DNA from 2 places in the Streptomyces sp. NBC_01445 genome. Region 1 is predicted to be linked to the other one. Evidence: riboswitches for the same ligand, from Rfam matches in the RefSeq annotation. Region 1 holds a riboswitch; the other holds the start of a gene.

Region 1 (4,524 bases):
GTCACCCGGCCGGTGCTCGAGCCGTAACCGCCCGTCGTACCGGCCGTGTTGACGCGCTGCATCACGAACGCGTTGTTGCTGTCGCTGCCCCGGCCGCCGGCGGCGACCGCGCAACGGGCCGCCAGGTCGGCCGGCGCGGCCGGACAGCCCATGACGGTGTTGCCGATGGTCACGAAGTCCCCGTACAGCGCTTCGTCGTAGCGCTTGGTGAACGGGGTGACCACGTCGGCCGAGGCGGGGGTCGCGGCGCCGAGCGCCGTCAGCGCGGTGGCCGTGGCGACGAGCGCCCCGGCGGTGCGGGTCGCGGCTGCGCGCAGCCGTCGCCCACCCGAAACTTGTCTGAGCCACATAAAGGGCAATGTAGGCAAAACATACGATTGCCCCCGGCTACGCCACGCGGCGCTCCGCGTACTCGGTGATTTCGGTCATCGGGGGGCGTTCCTCGGTGTCCACGTCGTGCGTGCGCGGCTCGAATCCCTGTTCCCCGCGCTCGAACTGGGTGAGCACGGGACGTACGAGGTGCCCGCGCGCGAGCCGCAGCTGTGCGGTGCGGTAGATCGCCGCCGCCATTCGCCCGAGCGCCTGCCCGTCCTGGTGCCGGTGCTTGCGCACGCCGACGTCGACCTGCCCGAGCGCGTCCAGGCCCACCGTGTGCAGCGCGTCGACGAGGAGGCCCAGCTCAACCCCGTAACCGACCGGGAACGGCAGGCGCTCGAGGAGCGACCGGCGGGCCGCGTACTCGCCGCCGAGCGGCTGCACGAACCCCGCAAGGAGCGGCCAGTGCAGATTCAGGAGCGGGCGCGCCACCAGCTCCGTGACCCGGCCGCCCTGACCCGCGGCGGACCCGAGCGGACGGTCGTACATCGCCTTCACGAAGTCCACGCCGGGATCCGTGAGCAGCGGGCCCACGATCCCCGAGACGAAGTCCGCGGAGAACTCCTTCAGGTCCGCGTCCACGAAACAGACGATGTCGCCGCTGGTGACGAGCAGCGAGCGCCACAGCACCTCGCCCTTGCCGGGCACGGCCGGGATCCTCGGCAGGATCGTGTCCCGGTGCACGACCCGCGCCCCGGCGGCCCGCGCGACCTCGGCCGTGCGGTCCGTCGAACCCGAGTCGATCACCACCAGCTCGTCGACCAGGGGCACCCGCTCCGTCATCAGGGCGCGCCGGATCTCGGCGACGATCTCGCCGACTGTCTCCTCCTCGTTCAGCGCGGGCAGCACCACGCTCACCGAGGTGCCCGCGGCGCGCTTCGCGGCGATCAGCTGAGGGAGCGGGCGGTCGGTCACCGACCAGGAACGCCTGCTCAGCCAGCGCTCTACTTCTTCCAGCACAGTGCGCGGCTCCTCACCTGTCGGATCACTGTCGGATCACTGTCGGATCTCTCGGTTCTATCGGTTCTGCCGAACCCGCTGGGTCACGCACTGTGATCCATCTCGCGGTTCGGACGACTATCTCAAGCGTCCAGGCCTTCGGTTACAGTCTTGAACAACGCCGGTGACCATCGCATGTCGGGGTCGCCGCCGCGCTTGAGTGATCAAGCGCCAGCTCAACAACCGAATAGCGCTCATCCAGAGGGACAGAGGGATACGGCCCGTTGAAGTCCCGGCAACCCTCCCGCCGACCTTGCCGAGGTCCAGGTGGGGAAGGTGCCAATTCCGTCTCGTGGCGAGATGCGCCGCGAGGAAGATGAGGAGAAAGGGCCTCGCCATCATGGCTGCGCAGACTGTCGCCACCACCACTTCCGTTGATCTCGGACCCGCCTCGGCGCTTTCCTGCCGCGAGTGCGGCACCAGCTTCCCGCTCGGACCGATCTTCGCCTGTGCCGAGTGTTTCGGGCCGCTCGAAGTCTCCTACGACCTGCCGACGGGCGACCCCGAGTCGCTGCGCAAGGAGATCGAGGCCGGACCCGCCAACATCTGGCGCTACGCCCCTCTCCTGCCCGTCCCGGCCGACGTCGCCGAGAAGCCGAACCTGAACCCCGGCTGGACCAAGCTCGTCAAGGCGGACAACCTCGCCCGTGAACTCGGCGTCGAGCAGGGCAAGTTGTTCGTCAAGGACGACTCCGGCAACCCCACGCACTCCTTCAAGGACCGCGTCGTCGCCCAGGCCATCGAGGCCGCCCGCGCCTTCGGCTTCACCACCCTGTCCTGCTCCTCCACCGGCAACCTCGCCGGCGCCGTCGGCGCCGCCGCGGCCCGCGCCGGCTTCCGCTCCTGCGTGTTCATCCCGCACGACCTGGAGCAGGGCAAGGTCGTCATGGCCGCGGTCTACGGCGGCGAACTCGTCGGCATCGAGGGCAACTACGACGACGTCAACCGCTTCTGCTCCGAGCTCATCGGCGACCCGCTCGGCGAGGGCTGGGGCTTCGTCAACGTCAACCTGCGCCCGTACTACGGCGAGGGTTCCAAGACCCTGGCGTACGAGATCTGCGAGCAGCTCGGCTGGCGGCTCCCGGACCAGCTGGTCATCCCGATCGCGTCCGGCTCCCAGTTCACGAAGATCGACAAGGGTCTCCAGGAGCTGATCAAGCTCGGCCTCGTCGAGGACAAGCCGTACAAGCTCTTCGGCGCCCAGGCCGAGGGCTGCTCGCCGGTCTCCGTCGCCTACAAGGGCGGTCACGACGTCGTGCGGCCCCAGAAGCCGAACACGATCGCCAAGTCGCTCGCCATCGGCAACCCGGCCGACGGCCCGTACGTCCTCGACATCGCCCGCCGCACCGGCGGCGCCGTGGAGGACGTCAACGACGAGCAGGTCGTCGAGGCGATCAAGCTCCTCGCACAGACCGAGGGCATCTTCGCGGAGACCGCGGGCGGTGTGACGGTCGGCGTGACGAAGAAGCTGATCGAGGCCGGCCTGATCGACCCGGCGCTCACCACCGTCGTCCTCAACACCGGCGACGGCCTCAAGACCCTCGACGCGGTCGCCGAGACGTCCCAGGCGACCGCCACCATCCGCCCGAGCCTGGACGCGTTCCGCGACGCGGGCCTCGCCCACTGAAGACCCCGCGAAGACCCGCGAACCCTCGCGACACCCGCACGGAAAGGCTGCAGCCCGACATGAGCGTCAACGTCCGCATCCCCACCATCCTGCGCACCTACACCGGCGGCAAGGCCGAGGTCGCCGCCGAGGGCGCCACCCTCTCCGAGGTCATCGCCGACCTGGAGAAGAACCACACGGGCATCGCGGCCCGCGTCCTGGACGACCAGGGCAAGCTGCGCCGCTTCGTCAACGTGTACGTCAACGACGACGACGTGCGCTTCGAGCAGGGCCTCGAGACGGCGACGCCGGCGGGCGCGGGCGTCTCGATCATCCCGGCCGTCGCCGGAGGCTGACCGTCGAGCACAGTGCCGGCGGCTGATCGCCCGGCCCGACGAGGCCACACAGAGTTACCTGAATTGCCCCCTCCGCGAGAGAAGCGGAGGGGGCAATTCTGCAGGGTTGAGCGCGGTAGAGTTGGGAACCGCGCTTCGCGCTTGTGCCGAGCGCATATACGAAGTCGGCCCCGGTCCGACAAGAAGCAGCCAAAGTGCCCAGCCCTTATCGGGTGTTCGTGGCATTTGTCGGGCCCGAGTTGCCCCGGAATCCAATGGCTCCGCCGCTTTTTACCGCTCTGCCGTGCCCAGATTTCTCGTCCGATTGACCTGTTGCAGACGGCAGTTGGGCAGATACATTCAGCCGCGGTCGACGCGTTCCGGCGCACACCCCCAACCAATGGGGGGTGAGGTCTGACCCGGGTCCGCGAAGTGCGGGCCTGTGCAAGGGCCAGTAATAGGGGAGTTAGTCATGGCTCAGGGCACCGTCAAGTGGTTCAACGCGGAGAAGGGGTACGGCTTCATCGCGGTCGACGGTGGTGCGGATGTATTCGTCCACTACAGCGCCATCCAGATGGACGGATACCGCACCCTTGAAGAGGGTCAGCGAGTCGAATTCGAGATCTCGCAGGGCCAGAAGGGTCCGCAGGCGGACATGGTCAAGCTCGCCGTCTGATCTCGGCGCGATCGGCCACCGACACACTCACGCCGAGAGGCCCGTATCCCGCGAGGGGTACGGGCCTCTCGTGCGTGTGCGGGCGGCCCGCGCGCGCCGCCCGCGGCGACCGCGCGTCTGCCGGAGGCGCTTGCACTCTCCTAGGTCGAGTGCTAATCATTGCGTTAGCACTCTGAAGGTGAGAGTGACAGAACTTGGATCGGGTCGGTGAGGCTCGCAGGCCGGGTGGGGCAAGGAACCACACGGCACGCAGGCCGTCCGTCGCGGGCACCAGCACGGTCCGTTTGCGTTTCCACCCCGTCCGGGAGGACCACTTCACATGGCCAAGATCATCGCGTTCGACGAGGAGGCACGGCGCGGCCTCGAGCGCGGCATGAACCAGCTCGCCGACGCCGTCAAGGTGACCCTGGGCCCCAAGGGTCGCAACGTCGTCCTCGAGAAGAAGTGGGGCGCCCCCACGATCACCAACGATGGTGTGTCCATCGCCAAGGAGATCGAGCTCGAGGACCCGTACGAGAAGATCGGCGCCGAGC
Region 2 (4,524 bases), 1.5 Mb from region 1:
CAAGGCGGGTGGCTTCTTCTTCCTGGTCTTCGGTGTCATCGCGGCCGTCGCCGCGATCGCGTCGGTCAACCCGATCTGGGCCATGGGCCCGTACCGGGTCGACCAGGTCTCCACCGGCGCGCAGCCCGACTGGTACATGGGCTTCTCCGAGGGACTGATCCGCTTCATGCCGGGCTGGGAGATCAACCTCTGGGGTCACACGCTCGTCCTGGGTGTGTTCATCCCGCTGATGATCTTCCCGCTGGTCCTGGTGGTGATCGCGGTCTACCCGTTCATCGAGTCCTGGATCACCGGCGACAAGCGCGAGCACCACATCCTGGACCGCCCGCGCAACGTCCCGACCCGGACCGCGTTCGGTGCCGCCTGGATCAGCTGGTACTTCGTCCTGCTTCTCGGTGGTGGTAACGACCTCTGGGCCACGCACTTCCACCTGTCGATCAACGCGATCACCTGGTTCGTGCGTATCGGGTTCTTCATCGTGCCCGTGCTGACCTTCCTCATCACCAAGCGGATCTGCCTCGGCCTCCAGCGCCGCGACAAGGACAAGGTGCTGCACGGACGCGAGTCCGGCCTCATCAAGCGCCTGCCGCACGGTGAGTTCATCGAGGTCCACGAGCCGCTCGGGCCCGACGCCCTGCACACCCTCACCGCGCACGAGCAGTACGCGCCGCTCGAGGTCGGCCCGACGGTCGACGAGAACGGTGTGGAGCGCAAGGTGTCCGGTACGGAGAAGCTGCGGGCCAGGCTCTCCGACGGGATGTACGGCGAGGAGAGCCAGATCCCCAAGCCGACTGTCGAGGAGTACAAGGAGATCACCAGCGGCCACGGCCACCACTGATCACCTGAACTGACCGCACGGTCGCCACGGTGAGAGCCCCGTCCAGGCACTGGACGGGGCTCTTTGCCGCTCTCCGGGCTGGATAGGGTGGCCTTGTTCCCATACACACTGAAAACCAGGAGCGGCAGATGAATGCTGTGACCCCCGCAGGAGGCAATACCGCGGCGGGCCGTTCCTGGCCCCAGCTCCTGAACGGCCTCCTCGAAGGGCGCGACCAGAGCGCCGACGACACCGCCTGGGCCATGGACCGCATCATGCGGGGCGAGGCCACGGACGTGCAGATCGCCGGGTTCGCGGTGGCCATGCGCGCCAAGGGCGAGACCGTGGAGGAGATCTCCGGCCTCGTACGGTCCATGTACGAGCACGCCAACGTGATCGAGGTCCCGGGCGACACGGTCGACATCGTCGGCACGGGCGGCGACGGCGCCAAGACGGTCAACATCTCCACGATGTCGGCGATCGTCATCGCGGGCACGGGCGCCAAGGTCGTCAAGCACGGCAACCGCGCCGCCTCGTCGGCGTCCGGCGCCTCGGACGTCCTGGAGAAGCTCGGCGTGAATCTGGAGCTGACGCCGAAGCGCGTGGCCGAGGTCGCGGACGAGGCCGGGATCACGTTCTGCTTCGCCGTGAAGTTCCACCCGGCGCTGCGGCACGTGGCGGCGGCGCGCGGCCAACTGGGCATCCGCACGACGTTCAACTTCCTCGGTCCGCTGACCAACCCTGCCAAGGTGCGGGCCCAGGCCGTCGGTGTCGCCGACGCGCGGATGGCGCCCATCGTGGCCGGTGTCTTCGCCGAGCGCGGCCACTCGTCCCTCGTCTTCCGCGGCGACGACGGCCTGGACGAGCTGACGACGACGGCGACCTCGCGGATCTGGGTGGTCCGGGACGGCACTGTGCGCGAGGAGGCCTTCGACCCGCGGGACGTCGGCATCGACCTGGTTCCGGTGTCCGCGCTGCGGGGCGCCGACGCGTCGTACAACGCGGAGGTGGCCCGCCGCCTGCTGGACGGTGAGAGGGGCCCGGTACGGGACGCGGTCCTCCTCAACTCGGCGGCGGCGCTCGTGGCTCTCACGCCCGGCGAGGGCCCCCTGACCGACCAGCTCCGGGCCGGCATGGCCCGCGCCGCGGAGTCGATCGACTCGGGCTCGGCGAAGCGGACGCTGGAGCGCTGGGTGGCGGCCAGCAACGCGTAAACGTGCAGGACAGAAGGGGTGGGGAGGTGCCGTCCGGTGCCTCCCCACCACGCTCCGTCCGGGATGCGGACACGCTGTTGCGACGAAGCGATCAGCTGGCATACTTCTCGGCAGGTCATGAGTGACAGCGATTAGGCCCCGGCTCGCTGTCCGGCAACCCTCCGTCCGTGGCGGGGTGCCCCGGGTGAAGACCAGGCAGTGCACAGCAAGGTGCTCTGCAAGCGCGGACCCCTGCACACCCTGGGGTCCTGGTCCTCAAGGGAGCAGTCTCGTGAGCAAGCGAATGCGATAGGGCATCTCCGCCCCACCTCCGCACACCTTTTCCCTTTTCAGCTGCGCCGTCGAGCCATCGGCTCCGGCGTGGTCAATTCGCTTGTCTCTCACGGGAGTTCGCCATGTCTGTCCCCACTGCTGCCGCCGACCAGTCGCTTTGTCATGAAATTCCCGGGGCTCTGCCGGTTCTGGGCCGGGATGTCACCGTTCCGCTCGTCACCGGGGGCGAGGTCAGCTACGCGGCCCTCGACTACGCGGCCAGCGCCCCGGCGCTCCAGCGGGTCTGGGACGACGTGGCGGCCTACGCGCCGTACTACGGCAGCGTGCACCGCGGCGCCGGGTACCTGTCGCAGCTGTCGACCGACCTCTTCGAGAACTCCCGCGTGACCGTCGCCGAGTTCCTCGGCTGCCGCGCGGACGACCAGGTGATCTTCACCCGGTCGACCACGGACTCGCTCAACCTGCTCGCCGCCGTGCTCCCCGCCGACTGCGAGGTCTTCGTCTTCGAGACCGAGCACCACGCCTCGCTCCTGCCCTGGCGCGACGCCCGGGTGACGTACCTGAACGCGCCGCGCACGCCCGGCGAGGCCGTCCAGACCCTGGAGCGCGCCCTCGCCGGCCGCGACCCCTACGGCCCCGCCCTGGTGTGCGTCACGGGTGCCTCGAACGTCACCGGCGAGCTGTGGCCCGTCCGTGAGCTCGCCGCCGCCGCCCACGCGCACGGCGCCCGCATCGTCCTCGACGCCGCGCAGCTCGCCCCGCACCACCCCGTCGACATCCAGGACCTCGACGTCGACTGGGTCGCCTTCTCCGGGCACAAGCTGTACGCGCCCTTCGGCTCCGGCGTCCTCGCGGGCCGCGCCGACTGGCTCCAGGACTCCGAGCCCTACCTCGCCGGCGGCGGCGCCTCCCGCAAGGTCGCGCGGCGCGCCGACGGCGGTGTGGACGTCGAGTGGCACGACAGCGCCGCCCGCCACGAGGCCGGTTCGCCGAACGTCATCGGCGTCTACTCCATCGCCTCCGCCTGCAAGGCGCTCACCGAGGCGGGCTTCGACTCGCTCGTCGCCCGCGAGCAGTTCCTGATCGGCAAGGTCCGCGACGGTCTCGCCGCCGTGCCCGAGGTGAAGGTGCTCTCGCTGTTCGGTGACGACGCCCCGCGCGTCGGCGTCATCTCGTTCGTCGTCGACGGCTGGAACAGCTCGCACTTCGCGGCCGCGCTCTCCGCCGAGTACGGCATCGGCGTGCGCGACGGCCTCTTCTGCGCCCACCCTCTCGTGCGCACCCTGCTGGGCAGCGACCCGCAGTCGCAGGGGGAGTGCGGGGCGCCCGAGGCCGCGCCCGGCGAGAAGTCCCTCAACGCGATCCGCGTCAGCTTCGGCGCCGGCACCCCGGACGAGCACGTCGAGCGCTTCGTGCGCGCCGTCACCGAGCTGGTCCGCGACGGTGCTCGCTGGAACTACCGCACGGAGGACGGGCGTTGCGTCCCGGCGGTGTGATCCGCCGACCGCACCGGACATGACGAAGGCCGCCCCTCGGGGCGGCCTTCGGTCGTCAAGCGGGCCGGATCAGGAGTCGAGTCCGATCGCGAACGCCGCCTCCAGGTCGTGCTGCGAGTACGTGCGGAACGCGACGTGCGTGTCCGTCGCTTCCACTCCCGGGATCTTGCTGATCTTCCCGGGGATGACGTCCGCCAGGTCGTCGTGGCGCGCGACGCGCACCATGGCGATCAGGTCGTACGTACCGGTCACGGAGAAGACCTCGCTGACGCTGTCGAGGGCGGCGATCGACTCGGCGATCTCGGGGATCCGGTCCACGCTGGTCTTGATGAGCACGATCGCGGTGATCACGGCTGGCTGTCTCCCTCGGTGGCCGTGGCTGGGGCTGCTTTCACTCTAGCTCTCCCGTCTCCCGCCCCCGCTCTTGCACTGAAGCGCTCCGGGCACCCCGCTTCCTTCCTCTGTAGCGCGCCCACGCGTAGAGGAACCCGACGGAGAACCCGACCAGGTGCGCCAGGTAGGCCACTCCCGGCCCCTGGCCGCTCTGCCGGGCCGCCGCCCACTGGAGCGCCACCCAGAACGGCAGCACCACCCACGCGGGAAACCGCAGCGGCAGGAAGAACAGGAACGGGAACAGGCTCGTCACGCGCGCCCGGGGGAAGAGATACAGGAACGCCCCGAGCACCGCGGAGATCGCCCCCGAGGCGCCCACCAGGGTCTGCTC

Evidence for each region. Region 1 has a riboswitch for S-adenosylmethionine ahead of thrC (threonine synthase). Riboswitches for the same ligand answer to the same signal wherever they lie in the genome.
Region 2: linked by a shared signal. The riboswitch ahead of OG574_RS32715 (aminotransferase class V-fold PLP-dependent enzyme) and the one ahead of thrC (threonine synthase) in region 1 are both predicted to bind S-adenosylmethionine.

Annotation. Positions count from the first base shown of each region.
Region 1 covers NZ_CP109485.1:5,716,289-5,720,812, forward strand. Annotated here, with positions in the region: gene OG574_RS26130 (DUF7927 domain-containing protein) at 1-350, opposite strand, end outside; gene OG574_RS26135 (glucosyl-3-phosphoglycerate synthase) at 388-1,335, opposite strand; SAM riboswitch class I at 1,566-1,697, shown strand; gene thrC (threonine synthase) at 1,691-3,001, shown strand; gene OG574_RS26145 (MoaD/ThiS family protein) at 3,061-3,336, shown strand; gene OG574_RS26150 (cold-shock protein) at 3,788-3,991, shown strand; gene groL (chaperonin GroEL) at 4,311-4,524, shown strand, end outside.
Region 2 covers NZ_CP109485.1:7,198,232-7,202,755, forward strand. Annotated here, with positions in the region: gene qcrB (cytochrome bc1 complex cytochrome b subunit) at 1-838, shown strand, start outside; gene trpD (anthranilate phosphoribosyltransferase) at 967-2,031, shown strand; SAM riboswitch class IV at 2,145-2,261, shown strand; gene OG574_RS32715 (aminotransferase class V-fold PLP-dependent enzyme) at 2,427-3,800, shown strand; gene OG574_RS32720 (Lrp/AsnC family transcriptional regulator) at 3,870-4,151, opposite strand; gene OG574_RS32725 (rhomboid family intramembrane serine protease) at 4,192-4,524, opposite strand, start outside.